DNA from 2 places in the Chryseobacterium tructae genome. Region 1 is predicted to be linked to the other one. Evidence: riboswitches for the same ligand, from Rfam matches in the RefSeq annotation. Region 1 holds a riboswitch; the other holds the start of a gene.
What was found. Region 1 has a riboswitch for thiamine pyrophosphate ahead of thiM (hydroxyethylthiazole kinase). Riboswitches for the same ligand answer to the same signal wherever they lie in the genome.

Region 1 (7,222 bases):
AATTCTTTGATAAAAGGCATATTCAGAATAGATTGATAGCATTCTTGTATATCATTCCAGGTTGATTCAGACCATTTCATTTTTGATAAGTTTTTGAGGATTAAAAAAGTGATTCAGTGGACCGTTTCCATGGCCTGTTTGTACATCTATTCCGTTTTCTATAGCCTGATAGATATATAGTTGTCCAAGAGAAACGGCTTCATAAAGGGTTTTGCCCTGAGCAATGTAGGCAGCAATAGCAGAGGAAAGGGTGCAGCCTGAACCATGGGTGTTATTGGTGTTAAACTTCTGTGTTTCAAAAGAATGGAAATTCTCATTTTCATCATAAAATAGAGAAGTGATGGTTGAGGCTTCCTGATGGCCACCTTTAAGAAGAATCGTTTTACAGCCCAGTTTTTTGATTCTGGTGCCGGCAGTATATAAATCTTCCAGCGTTTCGACTTTCATATCTGCTAGGATTGCAGCTTCATCCATATTGGGAGTAATAACATCAGCAATGGGAAATAATATTTCTGTGAGCGCTGTAATAGTTTCCTCTTCAATCAAACGATGTCCGCTGGTAGCAACCATTACAGGATCAAAGACAATAGGTATTTTAGGATATTCCGCTAATGTGGAAACAATGGTTTCTACAAGTTGAGGAGTATGAACCATTCCAATTTTAATAGCATCAGGAACAATATCATCCAGAATCGCTTTGATCTGATCAGCAACTGCTTCTACAGGAATAGGATATATTTTTCGTACTCCCTGGGTGTTTTGTACAGGTAAAGCTGTTAATACGGATGTGGAAAAACAACCTAAAGCAGAGGCTGTTTTAATATCTGCCTGAATACCGGCACCACCGCTTCCATCGAAACCTGCAATAGTTAATACTGAAGGGTATTTGTATTTTTTCATTTTACAATTTCATTTTTTAATTCATAAGCCGCTTTTTGAGGATCAGCAGCACTACATATTGCGGAAACTACTGCGAGACAATCAGCTCCGGCATTGATGACTGCTTTTGCATTGTCCAGGTGAATATTACCTATTGCAACCAAAGGCTTTTTCGTAAGTTTCCTGATTTGGGTAATCCCTTCTAGTCCCCATTCGGTAATAGTATCTGTTTTGGTTTTTGTTTTAAAAACAGGACTTATTCCCAGGTAGTCAGCTACTGAAGTTTGTTCATTGTCAAGCTGGGTCAGGTGCTCTATAGAATACCCAATTATTTTATTCCCGATTAGAGGTCGTTGTCTAAGATCCTGAGGTGTTGCATCACTATTGCCAACATGTATTCCTGCTGAATTGGTTTTTTCGGTAACGATGATATTATCGTTGATAATAAGCGGAATATTATATTTATTGGTAATTTCAATAAGTTGTAGGGCTTTTTGAAGAAATACTTCGGTGCTGTCTTTTTTTTCGCGAAGCTGTATAATATCTACACCACCTAATATGGCCTGTTCTGCAACTTCCAGAAAGTTTTTCCCCATACAATCTGCTTCAGAAATCACCAGGTATAATGAGTAAGGGAAAGTAATGTTACTCATGATCTTTCTATTTTTAAATAGCTTGTAAATTCTTCTTCGGTAATATTGTAGAGCTTATCAATCAAGTTGACTTGAAGACTGCCGGGGCCTTTACTTTCAAGAACAGCCAGTTCACCTGCGATCCCCAATAATGCCATAGCAGCAGCTGTTCCGGATACTTTGTCTTCTATAACTCCGATGAATGCACCAATTAATGCTGTAGCAGAACATCCCAGACCTGTTACTTTGGTCATAAGAATATGCCCGTTTTTGATGTGTATCGATTGATTTTTACTTAGGATAATATCCGTTTCCCCCGAAATACATACAATCGTGTTGTATTGATTAACCAGGATTTGTGCAGCTTCAACAGCGTCATTGCTTTCTGCTGTGCTGTCTACGCCTTTGGTTACTGTTGTATTGGTTTTAGCCAACGCAATAATCTCAGACGCATTACCTCTGATCACGGTTGGATGAAATTGTAAAAGTTTGTGTAATATTTGATCACGAAAAGAAGTGGCTCCTGCACCTACCGGATCCAAGACCCATGGTTTATGAAGAGTATCTGCAGTCTCAGCAGCCATCATCATAGATTCAGCCCAGTATTCATCAAGAGTACCAATATTAATCACCAATGAATGGGCAATATTGATCATTTCTTTGATTTCAGAGCGTGCATGCGCCATAATCGGAGAAGCTCCTACAGCCAAAAGTGCATTGGCGGTATTGTTCATCACTACATAATTGGCTATATTATGAACAAGAGGAGACTTTTGTCGTACAAGTAAAACTTGTTCCCAAAGATTTTTTTCCATTGTTATGATTAAAGATAAAAATAGCTTTAGGAAAAAATCCGAAACAAAAGACAAGAGGTGTCGTGTCATTTTGCTTTTCCCTACGTCGGTGTAAGCCGTATCAGGTTCAAAGGGACTCTCTCAATTCTTTTCAGAATACCCCTAAAGCAAAACAAATGTATAAAAATTATCAGAGGAAGCAAAAACCTTTTACAGATTTTACAAAGCATATTATCTCTCTACCAGCCCTTTTACCCGTGCGAAGGACGAATCATGCAGTTTCTTTCAGAGTGAAACTGTTGTTTTATTTTTATCGTATTTCTGATCTTGGGAGTTGGAACTATTTGGGTAGATCAGATGTAGTGTTTTATTTTTTCTGAGAAACGATAAAATCCACTGTTTGATCTACCATTTTATCAAGGGCTGCTTTATCGGTTGTAGAAAAACTATGTACTCCATTATCAATGATAATTAATGAGGTATCTACTTTTGCTCGCTTAAGCTTTCTGTATAATTTTTTAGATTGACTTAACGGAACAATTTTATCTTTGTTTCCCTGAACAATTAAAGTTGGAACACCTGTTTTAGTATACGTTGATGGAGAGATGGTTTTTAGATAATCAATAGCTCTGTCCTGATCTTTTTTCAAATCATACCCTGAGATTCCTTTTACCAACCCTTGCTGTAAGTTTACAATCTTTTTTGAAACCATTCCGACCAAAGCCACCGGAATGGTTCCCAGTCTGGTATGGAAAAGTTTGTTGAGGTCAACAGGCCCGTAATGATCCACTACATAATTTACTTTGCTGAATAAGATGAAAGATCAGGGCTTCCTTTGAATGTATCATCTGGAGTATAGGCGGCTACTAGAGATAAGTGTGCTCCGGCTGATGCACCGAAGAGACCTATATTGCTGGTGTCGAAGTTATATTTTTCAGCATTCTTTCTTACCCATCGTATTGCATCTTTGGTATCTTCCAATGGGAGAGGAAAGTGGGTGCTGTCATTCAGAAGAGTATAATTGATAGTGATCACAGCATATTGCTTCGCCATAAGTTTAACGATAGTATTTTCAAGATAATCGTCGGCGTGCACGGTTTTATTTCCTTCTATCCATCCGCCTCCGTGAACATAGATTAATACAGGAAGTTTACCAGAGGAATTTTTGGGTGTATACAAATCCAAAGCAAGAGAGTCTCCTTTTTTACCTGTTTTATAGACAATATTCTCAGTTACTGTTGCTATTTCCGGCAGGAGCGTGCTTTTTACCCGCTTCACTTTCTCAGGAGATTGAGAAAATGATTGAGAAAAAGCGATCTGGGAAGAACTTAATAATACAATAAAAAACAGGCTTCTAAAAAACCTGTTCGTTGATATGGAGTTAAATAATTTCATACTATTTTTTTTGAGGGAATCTTATTTTACTAACTCCTCAAAAAGTTTACCAAAAGTAGTATTCAGATCCTTAGATTTTCCGGGATGAGGTCGGGAAGTTTGTACAACAGCACTTCTTACAGCAGTAAGCCAACGGAAACGCTCAGGAATATCAAGCAGAGCAATAGGACCACCATCTTTTTCACCATTCGCTATTTTTTGGAAGCTTTCCAGATTTTGAATGATATCATCATAATCCAGTTTACTGTGCATAAGTTTGAATTTATCAGGACATAAATAAAACTCTATTTTGATAAATTTTTCCTTTTTAGAAAACATGACCAGTCCGATATTGAAAAATTCTTCTCTCTCAACTTTTGGTACTAAGCGTATTACCGCGTATTCGTATATTTTATCCTCTTGCATTTTTAGCTTCGTTTAAAAAGATTTGAGAATTTTCGAATCGGGTCTTCAGGAACTGGAAATAAATTTCACGGATCTCATCAGGAGTTTCATCAGCATCATTCCAGTGTAACCAGTCTTCAGGAATCGCGTTCACAATTTCCCTGAAAGAGTTTCATTCAATACTTCATGAGCGAACTTATCCGCTTCATCCAGCTTGTTAGCTTTGGGAAGAAGAACATGGTCTTTCACATACTTGAATGGCGTTTTTGCCGCAGCGTCAAAATTTTGCCATGAGTGGTGAAAATAAAATGATGCTCCATTATCAATGATCCAAAGCTCTTTATGCCACATCAGCATATTGGTATTTTTGAACGTACGGTCAATATTGGTAATAAAAGCATCCAGCCATACTATTTTTGAAGCTAAAAGAGGATCAACTTTTACACTCGGATCATAAGTAATAGAACCGGATAAATAATGTAAACCAAGATTTAAACCTTCAGAAGATTTTAATAGATCCTGTATTTCTTCATCAGCTTCCGTTCTGCCAAAATCTGCGTCAAGATTAATCAATACAAGTTCAGGAATCTTTAATCCCATAGCTTCTGTAATCTTTCCACCTATAAATTCAGAGATCAACATCTTAACTCCATGACCTGCGCCACGGAATTTTAAGACATATTTAAAATCATCATCAGCTTCTGCCAGAGCGGGAAGAGAACCTCCCTCTCTCAATGGCAGAATATAACGCATTACCGTTACTGTTCTTAAATTCTGCATGAAGCAAAAATAAGGTTATTTTTTTATAATTTTTTGTGAATTCCTTTTCTCCTGTTTTATATTTTTAAAAATAAATTACCGGTGGTAAATAATAAAGATTTAAGATATATCCTGAATCTGTTGTATGCAGTAAGAGTATATCTATTTCCAATAAAGGACACTTTCTTCCTGATCCTGGTAATTAAAAATAAAAGGTAGGGTCTTTTTCAGAAATTTCTAATTAAATTAGTATTCTAAATACAGAGAATAATAAAAGCTACTTATTTTATGAATTTGACGAGTGAAAAGAATATTTATTTAGAAAATAAAGAAAAAAAAGGTTTTCTTGCTGATGCTTTTTACAATGACGTTCAAAAAAAACGACCTTTGGTGATCTTTATTCATGGATATAAAGGCTATAAAGATTGGGGAGCTTGGGATTTAATGGCCGAAAAGTTTGCCCAAGCAGGTTTTTTCTTCGTGAAATTTAATTTTTCCCATAATGGAACAACCGTAGATAATCCTGATCATTTTGCTGATCTGGAAGCTTTTGGGAATAACAATTACTCTAAAGAATTGTCTGATTTGGGGATTGTTATTGATCATTTTATTCAAAATCCGAACGTAGATGAGGAAAAGGTTATTCTGATGGGGCATAGCAGAGGAGGAGGGATTTCCATTATTAAAACTTTTGAGGATGAAAGGATCAATGGGTTGATTACGCTGGCCAGTGTAGGTACTTTAGACCGTTTTCCAAAAGGAGAATTTTTCGAAAACTGGAAAAAAGAAGGCGTTTATTATGCTTTAAACGGACGTACCCAACAGGAGATGCCTCATTATTATCAGTTTTATGAGGATTATGAAAAAAATATCCATCAGTTTGATGTAGAAAGGGCAACAGAAATGGCTAAAGCTCACATGCTCATTATTCATGGAACTCAGGATGAGGCTGTAGGCGTGAAACAGGCAGAGCATCTCCATCTCTTACATCCAAATTCAGAGCTCTTTCTTATTGAGAATGGGAATCATACTTTTGGAGCGAAAGAACCTTGGACAGATTCCGATCTACCCAAAGACCTGAATACCGTAACGGAAAAATGTATTGACTTTTTGATCAAAAATATAAAGTAGAGAATCATTACTAAAGGGTTCCAGCGTATATAGACTTAAAATAAAACAATACAGAATCACGTTGTAATATAGTAATCACACACTCAATATCATTATGAAAAAACTTATTATGGGCGCATTAGCGCTAGCACTTACAGGAATTGTAGTTTCTTGTAAAAAAGAAGCTAAAACAGAATCTTCTGTAAGCACAGATACAATGGCCACTGTACAGCCCAAAGATTCTGTTGCGACACCAAAGACAGATTCAGCATCGGTTGCAGCTCCTTCAAAGACTGCTGCAGTTGAAATTATTACCAAAAATGATGGAAAGTATCCTCATGATATCAAATTATTTGAAGACAAGAGCTTAACTGAAAGATTGAAAAAATTGGTAGGAAAAGATTATGATGAAATGATAAAAAATTTCGATGTAGAAAGTCCTATCGTTTCTGAAAACGGGATTTATAAACTTCATGGATGTAAACAGCATGATTGCCCCGGATATGCTACTTCTGTTTATTATGATTCTAAAAATGATAATCTAAATGTTGCCATTGATAAAAATGGTAAAGTAACTGAGTTTGCAGAAAAGGGAAAAATTACCGTTTCAAAAACATTGGATACTAAATAATGATTTAGTGTTCGTTACAGCAAAAAAGGAGTGAAATTTTCACTCCTTTTTTTATTGAATTATTGTTCGGTTTTTACAGCATTCTTTTTTATCGACTTTAAAAGACTCCTGAAGTTTTTCATGGTCATCATTTCGGTTGTCGGAGTGAAAATGTTTACTTTTTCACCTTTATCCACTGAGAGTTCAGAATATGCTTTCAATAAATATATTTTTTTCATGGTTTTAATATCATAGATGTCCATAGTAGCAAACGTTTCATTTTTTTTATATTCATACAGCTCGCCAGCGGCACGATCTAAACCGTTATTGACTTTCATTGTATAAATATTGACCAGATAATTAAAATCAGAGTTGTTTTTCAAGGTCTCAAGATCTTCCATTTCCGGTTCAAATGGAATGCTGTTCTGGATTATATTTTCTGCTTTGGCTGTTTTTAAATCATAAGCATTGCCATTACTTAGATCTTGAAAAAGTTTCATCACTTCTTTACTCATCATTTCTCTGTGATCAGAGTCTACACCGGTTTTGATGTTGTTAATCAGCCATTTTTTGTCTTTTGAAAATACTAATGATTTACTGTAAATCCCATAATCTTTTTTGACATGAGTAATCTGGCAGGACTGTAAAGTGATTAATAG
Region 2 (7,222 bases), 4.1 Mb from region 1:
GAATTAGGAGAATCTTCCAATACCATTACGTTCCTTGCCCAGAAAACGGTGCGAGAAAGGTTGGCAGAAATATTGCTGCTTTTGGAACAGAAATTAGGGGTAGATCCTGAAGGGTTTATTAAAATTTCTTTAACAAGAGAAGAAATTGCCAACATTATTGGTACAGCCACTGAAAGTGCTATCCGTTTAATCTCAGAATTTAAACAAGATAGTCTGATAGAGGTTGATGGACGAAACATTAAGATTCTAAATCACGACAAACTCATGAAACTCGGTCACGTAGTTTTATAAAAATCATAAAAACTTAAGTCGGCTAAATGGCCGACTTTTTAACTTTTAAAAAATAGATAAATTATGTCTGTTCACTCTGAAATTAAAAAAGTTACGACTGAAACCTTGCGTAAAATGAAATTCGACAAGGAAAAAATAACAATGCTTACTGCTTATGATTTTACCACCGCAAAGATGGTAGATGCAGGTGGAGTGGATGCTATTTTGATTGGAGACTCTGCAGCAAATGTAATGGCAGGTTTTGAAACTACATTACCTATTACACTAGACCAAATGATCTATCACGCTCAAAGTGTGGTAAGAGGTACTGACAGGGCTTTGGTGGTAGCAGATTTACCATTCGGAACGTATCAGAGTAATCCTGAGAAAGCATTGGAATCGGCTGTAAGAATGATGAAAGAAGGCGGTGCTCATGCTGTGAAAATTGAAGGTGGAAAAGAGATTTCAAAATCTATTAAAAAAATTATTAATGCTGGAATTCCTGTCATGGGACATTTAGGATTAACTCCACAGTCAATTTATAAATTTGGAACGTATAAAGTAAGAGCAAAAGAAGAAGCAGAAGCAGAAAAATTAATTGCTGATGCCCAGCTTTTAGAAGAATTAGGCTGCTTTTCTGTAGTATTGGAAAAAATTCCTGCAGAGCTAGCTAAAAAAGTGACTGAAAGTATTTCTATTCCAACCATTGGAATTGGAGCTGGAGCAGACTGTGATGGTCAGGTCTTGGTATATCACGATATGGTAGGGATGAACAAAGGGTTCAGTCCGAAGTTTTTAAGAAGATATCTTGATCTTTATACAGAAATTACTGGAGCAGTATCTCAATATGTAAAAGATGTGAAGAGCGTAGAGTTCCCTAACCAAAACGAAAGTTATTAAAATTAATTCATGCAAAATCAACAACAATCTATTCAGGGAATATTATCTATTGCAGCATTGATTTGCTTAGCCATTGGCTGGTTCAATTTATTTTCACCTGATATCAATCATTTGCTTTCCAGAAAGGTTTTCTATATTTTGATAGGAGCAAGTTTCTTTATTCAGGCGCCTATGCTGACTAATAAAAACTTTATGTATGCGATGTATGCAGCGGCGGGAGTTTGTGTAATTGGTGCATTTTTACCGGATAGTTCAGGTTTGGCAATGCTTAAAACGATTGGTCTTTTGGCGGGGATTATTCTTTCAATGTCAAATAGAAACAGAAACAGGTAGACTGAATAATGAAGGAACAGATTGTATATGAAGACAACCATCTTCTGGTAGTGAACAAAAAGGTCGGCCAGCTTGTACAGGGCGATAAGACTGGTGATGAATCACTATTGGAATCTATAAAGAACTTTATTAAAATAAGAGATGCTAAGCCGGGAAATGTTTTTCTCGGCTTGGTTCATCGTATAGACCGCCCTACTTCCGGTTTGGTAATTTATGCTAAAACCTCAAAAGCTCTTTCTCGTCTTACTCAAATGGTAAAGAATAGAGAAGTGAAGAAAACATATTGGGCGGTTGTAGGAAAAGAAATGATTCCTCAAAGTCAGAGATTGGTTCATTATTTAAAGAAGAACGAAAAGAACAATAAGGCCGTTGTTTTTCCAAAGGCAACGGAAGGTGCCAAGGAAGCTATTTTGACTTATCATGTGATCAAAACTTTGGATAATTATCTACTTCTTGAAATAGATCTTGAAACAGGAAGACATCATCAGATCAGAGCACAACTGTCTAAAACAGGAGTACCAATTAAAGGAGACTTGAAATATGGCTCTCCTCGTTCCAATCCCGATGGAGGAATTAATCTTCATGCAAGGAAATTGGAGTTTATTCATCCTGTTACCAAGGAAAAAATTGAAATTATAGCCCCTGTTCCGCAGAATGATGCGGTTTGGAGAGCTTGTGAAGAATAAAAAAAACTAAATGACCTTGAAACTAAAATTATTTTTTTTAGCCACATTGTTGGTTTTTATATCTTGCTCCAGTAGTAATGATGAAATTGAGATGGAGAAAGAGGTTGTGATAGGAAATGTAAGTAAATTATCATACTACTTTCCTGGGATGTCTCCAACTACAGAGTACATGGATCCTAACTACTATTTTGAATATGATGCACAAAATAGAGTAGTTAGAAAAAATGGGGGAAAAATAAAATTGCCTAAAGAAACAGAGTATACTGAGGCTTTTTCAAATAAAGCTTATACAATCGTTACTTATAATGGGAATTTGATCACTACATCTGCCTATATTTCAAATTCAAACGGTGAAATATTCTCAGGGAAAAAAGTTTTTGAACTTGATAATCAACAAAGAATAGCAAAATGTTTGGTATTTATTGTTGAGAGTATAGTTGAGAAAGAGTTAATTTATCAATATCAGGCTAATAAACTAGTGGCTATAGTGACACAATATCCTAATGGTGATTTAAATTATAAAAATGTTGATAGGTTTACTTACTATAGTGATGGAAATTTAAAGGGTATAAAAACTGTAACTATGCAGAATAATGTTGATCTTGTCACAAGACAGGAAATAGAATTTAGTAATTATGACAAAGCTCCCAATCCGTTTAAAAAGCTAAATATTTTTGACGAACATTTTCACCTATCATTGTCTAAAAACAATCCTCAAAAGAAAATTACTTTAGAATATGTTGGTGGTGAACTGGCGTCTAAGCAGGAAGTATGGTGGACTAATCAATACAATGCTGATGGTACACTAAAGCTTTTTTATTAAAATATTTATTTTAAAAACATATGAAAACCGACTCGATAGAGTCGGTTTTTTTTATGGTAAAATTTGATTTTGCCCATTCTCAAAAAAATAACTAACTTCGTCCCACACTTTAGGGGTGTCTGTTTTTACAGACTGAGACTTTACCCTTTGAACCTGATCTGGATCATACCAGCGTAGGGAAAAGTAGATGACTTTTGCTGTACATTCTATTGTACAATAATAGCCATTCCTAAAGTATATTTAAATCATTAGGAATGGAACTTATAATCAACCACACCCGAAAAACATTTGATGTACTTCCTGAAAACCTGGAAGCATTATTGGCTATGGAATTACCAGAAAAAAAGAAAGGAATTGCCGTAGCCCTCAACAATCGAATTATTCCGCTGTCTGTCTGGGCGGAAACTCCTCTTAACGATCAGGATTCAATTTTAATCATTACTGCCACTCAGGGCGGATAATTCTCATATTTAATACCAATATTTATGGCTCACCCTATTACATGTTCGCCATTTCCGAACTCAAAGAAAATTTATGTTGAAGGAAAAATTCATCCAATCAGCATAGCGATGCGCGAAATACAGCTTAGTCCCACCAAGCTTAGCAATGGAAATTTTGAAGAAAATGCTCCGGTAACCATTTATGATACTTCTGGCCCTTATACGGATGAAAATGCTTCAATCGATATTCAAAAGGGGCTTCCAAGAATAAGAGAGCAATGGATTCTGGATAGAGAAGATGTTACTATTTTGGAAGGAATTACATCAGAATACGGAAAAGCCCGTTTGGCAGATCCTAAAATTGATGAATTGCGTTTTTCTTACGATCATCAACCAAAAGTTGCTCAGGAAGGAAAAGAACTCACTCAGCTTTATTACGCAAAAGAGGGAATTATTACTCCTGAAATGGAATATGTTGCTATCAGAGAGAACCAAAAAATAGAACAACTTGCAACGGTACCCAAAGAAATGGCATGCCAGCATATTGGAAACAGCTTTGGTGCGAATACTCCCAAAAGTAAAATCACTCCGGAGTTTGTAAGAGATGAAATTGCAGCCGGAAGAGCTATTATTCCAAATAATATCAATCACCCGGAAAGTGAACCAATGATTATCGGGCGAAATTTTTTAGTGAAAATCAATGCTAATATCGGAAATAGTGCTGTGTCTTCAAGTATTGAAGAAGAAGTGGAAAAAGCGGTTTGGGCTTGTCGTTGGGGTGCCGATACGATCATGGATTTATCTACAGGAAAGAATATCCATGAAACAAGAGAATGGATTATCAGAAACAGCCCGGTTCCTATTGGTACCGTTCCTATCTATCAGGCATTGGAGAAAGTAAAAGGAGTACCGGAAGATCTGACATGGGAAGTTTTTAAAGATACATTGATCGAACAGGCAGAGCAGGGAGTTTCCTATTTTACCATCCATGCGGGAGTTTTATTAAGATATATTCACCTGACAGCAAAGAGAGTTACAGGAATTGTGTCGAGAGGAGGATCTATTATGGCAAAATGGTGCCTTTATCATCATAAAGAAAACTTCTTATATACTCATTTTGAGGAGATTTGTGAGATCATGAAGAAGTATGATGTCGCTTTCTCTCTGGGAGACGGTCTACGTCCTGGGTCTATAGCCGATGCTAATGATGCTGCTCAATTTGCAGAACTGGAAACTTTAGGTGAACTAACAAAAATTGCCTGGAAGCATAACGTGCAAGTGATGATTGAAGGGCCAGGACACGTTCCGATGCACATGATCAAAGAAAACATGGAGAAACAATTAGAAGTATGTCATGAGGCACCTTTTTATACTTTGGGGCCTTTGACTACAGATATTGCACCAGGTTATGACCACATTACTTCGGGTATTGGTGCTGCTATGATCGGATGGTTCGGATGTGCAATGCTTTGTTATGTGACGCCGAAGGAACATTTAGGTCTTCCTAACAAAGAGGATGTAAAAGTAGGAGTTATTACCTACAAATTGGCCGCTCATGCTGCTGATCTGGCAAAAGGGCATCCGGGGGCACAATATAGAGATAATGCATTGAGTAAAGCGAGATTCGAATTCAGATGGGAAGATCAGTTCAATCTTCATTAGATCCGGACACGGCGAGATCTTATCACGATGAAACACTTCCTGCTGACGGAGCTAAAATTGCACATTTCTGTTCTATGTGCGGCCCCAAATTTTGCTCTATGAAGATTACACAGGAAATCCGTGAGTCTGCAGAGAAAGGGATGTTGGACAAGTCGCAGGAATTTATTGAAAAAGGAAAGGAAATTTATATATGATTCTCGTCATCACTCCTGAAGCCATAATTTCAAATGAATCAGAAATAATCAATCAAATGTTTTGTGAGGGGTTGGATCTGCTTCATATTAGGAAACCGTGGATCAGCAGAGAAGAAATGACTCACTTTATTAGCCTTATCGATACATCGTTTTATGCTCAACTGGTTCTGCATAGTCATTATGATCTCGGAAAGGAGTATGACATCTCCAGATTTCACTTTAGAGAAGAAGATCGAAAGGCGGAAAAATATAAATCTTTTATGAATGGGAATATAATTTCAACCTCTGTTCATGATATTATGACTTATAATGCTTTAGAAAAAGAGTGGGAATATGCTTTCATAAGCCCATTTTTTCCAAGTATTTCGAAAAAAGGATATGGAATTGGATCAACAGTTAAAGAAAGTTTGAAGCAAAGAGATAATCCTGATGTAAAACTAATAGCCTTAGGAGGAATTGATTCCAGCCGGATTCAGGAATCTGTTGCTCTTGGAGTAGATGGTGTGGCTTTACTAGGCGCAATTTGGGAGAGTGATGAGCCTTTAGATGTTTTAAAAAGATGCAGGAAGAGTACCCTTATATAATCACTACTCCTGGAAAACTGGCAAAAGATAAAAAATTTTAAAAAAGCGTCTAAAAATGGAAGCTATATAACGAACAATTTTTAAAAGGTAATCCCCTTTATTGGGAACATATTCATAGTCCATATGGAAAAATTACAATACATCTCACAAGGCATGACAAGACAAGAGCAGGAGCATAACGTCCGAAAAGCTCTTGATAATGGGATACAATGGGTACAGATTCGTTGGAAAAATGCCCCTGAAAACGAATTGACCAGCCTTTGTGAAACTGTAAAGCAGCTTTGTTCAGAGTATCAATCAATCTGTATCATCAATGATCATGTTCAGCTGGTGAAAACAATAGATGCTGATGGAGTTCACTTAGGACTAAGCGACGGCTCTACTGAAGAAGCAAGACTTATTTTAGATAAAAATAAAATTATTGGTGGAACCGCCAATACCATTTCAGATGTTCTCCAGAGGATGAAGGAGTCATGTGATTATATTGGATTAGGACCATTAAGATTTACTGCTACAAAAGAGAAACTTAGTCCCATTCTTGGATTTGAAGGATATCAGAAAATTATTGATCAGCTTCGTGCAAAAGCAATCGTGGTGCCCAAAATATTTGCCATTGGTGGAGTTGGATCTGAAGATATTCAGCCTTTGCAACAGATCGGAATTTATGGAGTAGCAGTTTCTGGGCAGATTACCAACCAGCCGTCCATTATTAAGGAGTTAAAAGCCTTGACAAGGCTGAGACAATGACCTCAAAAAAATAAATAATTACACATGCATAATCAGAAATTAATAATAGCAGACAGAACCTTTGAATCGAGATTGTTTTTAGGTACAGGAAAATTCGGAAGTCTTGAAGATATGGCAGCTTCTGTGGTGGCCTCAGAATCCAATATGGTAACAATGGCTTTGAAAAGAATTGATGCACAGTCGTCTGAGGATGGCTTACTAGACTCATTAAAAAATACAAATGTTCATCTTTTGCCCAATACCTCAGGCGCAAGAACAGCAAAAGAAGCGGTTTTAGCAGCACAGTTGGCCAGAGAAGCATTAGAGACCAATTGGGTAAAGCTTGAAATTCATCCGGATCCTAAATATCTATTACCAGATCCTATTGAAACATTATATGCTACGGAAGAATTAGCCAAACTAGGTTTCGTAGTGATGCCTTACATTCATGCTGATCCGGTTTTATGCAAACGTCTTGAAGATGCAGGAACGGCCGTAGTAATGCCTTTAGGAGCCCCTATAGGAACCAATAAAGGTTTGAGAACACTCGATTTCTTAGAAATTATCATCAGTCAAAGTAATGTTCCTGTTGTCGTAGATGCAG

Region 2: linked by a shared signal. The riboswitch ahead of thiS (sulfur carrier protein ThiS) and the one ahead of thiM (hydroxyethylthiazole kinase) in region 1 are both predicted to bind thiamine pyrophosphate.

The regions. Positions count from the first base shown of each region.
Region 1 is NZ_JAUFQR010000001.1:4,256,767-4,263,988, reverse strand. It holds gene tenA (thiaminase II) at 1-80, opposite strand, end outside; gene thiD (bifunctional hydroxymethylpyrimidine kinase/phosphomethylpyrimidine kinase) at 67-900, opposite strand; gene thiE (thiamine phosphate synthase) at 897-1,532, opposite strand; gene thiM (hydroxyethylthiazole kinase) at 1,529-2,326, opposite strand; TPP riboswitch at 2,387-2,479, opposite strand; gene QWZ06_RS21125 (prolyl oligopeptidase family serine peptidase) at 2,673-3,095, opposite strand; gene QWZ06_RS21120 (alpha/beta hydrolase) at 3,104-3,700, opposite strand; gene QWZ06_RS21115 (DUF3037 domain-containing protein) at 3,722-4,105, opposite strand; partial or broken gene QWZ06_RS21110 (HipA family kinase) at 4,092-4,864, opposite strand; gene QWZ06_RS21105 (alpha/beta hydrolase family protein) at 5,132-5,974, shown strand; gene QWZ06_RS21100 (Ivy family c-type lysozyme inhibitor) at 6,069-6,584, shown strand; gene QWZ06_RS21095 (hypothetical protein) at 6,644-7,222, opposite strand, start outside.
Region 2 is NZ_JAUFQR010000001.1:149,789-157,010, forward strand. It holds gene QWZ06_RS00710 (Crp/Fnr family transcriptional regulator) at 1-291, shown strand, start outside; gene panB (3-methyl-2-oxobutanoate hydroxymethyltransferase) at 355-1,170, shown strand; gene QWZ06_RS00720 (hypothetical protein) at 1,180-1,503, shown strand; gene QWZ06_RS00725 (RluA family pseudouridine synthase) at 1,509-2,189, shown strand; gene QWZ06_RS00730 (hypothetical protein) at 2,200-3,012, shown strand; TPP riboswitch at 3,114-3,209, shown strand; gene thiS (sulfur carrier protein ThiS) at 3,267-3,473, shown strand; partial or broken gene thiC (phosphomethylpyrimidine synthase ThiC) at 3,582-5,308, shown strand; gene QWZ06_RS00745 (thiamine phosphate synthase) at 5,305-5,892, shown strand; gene QWZ06_RS00750 (thiamine phosphate synthase) at 6,016-6,639, shown strand; gene QWZ06_RS00755 (thiazole synthase) at 6,664-7,222, shown strand, end outside.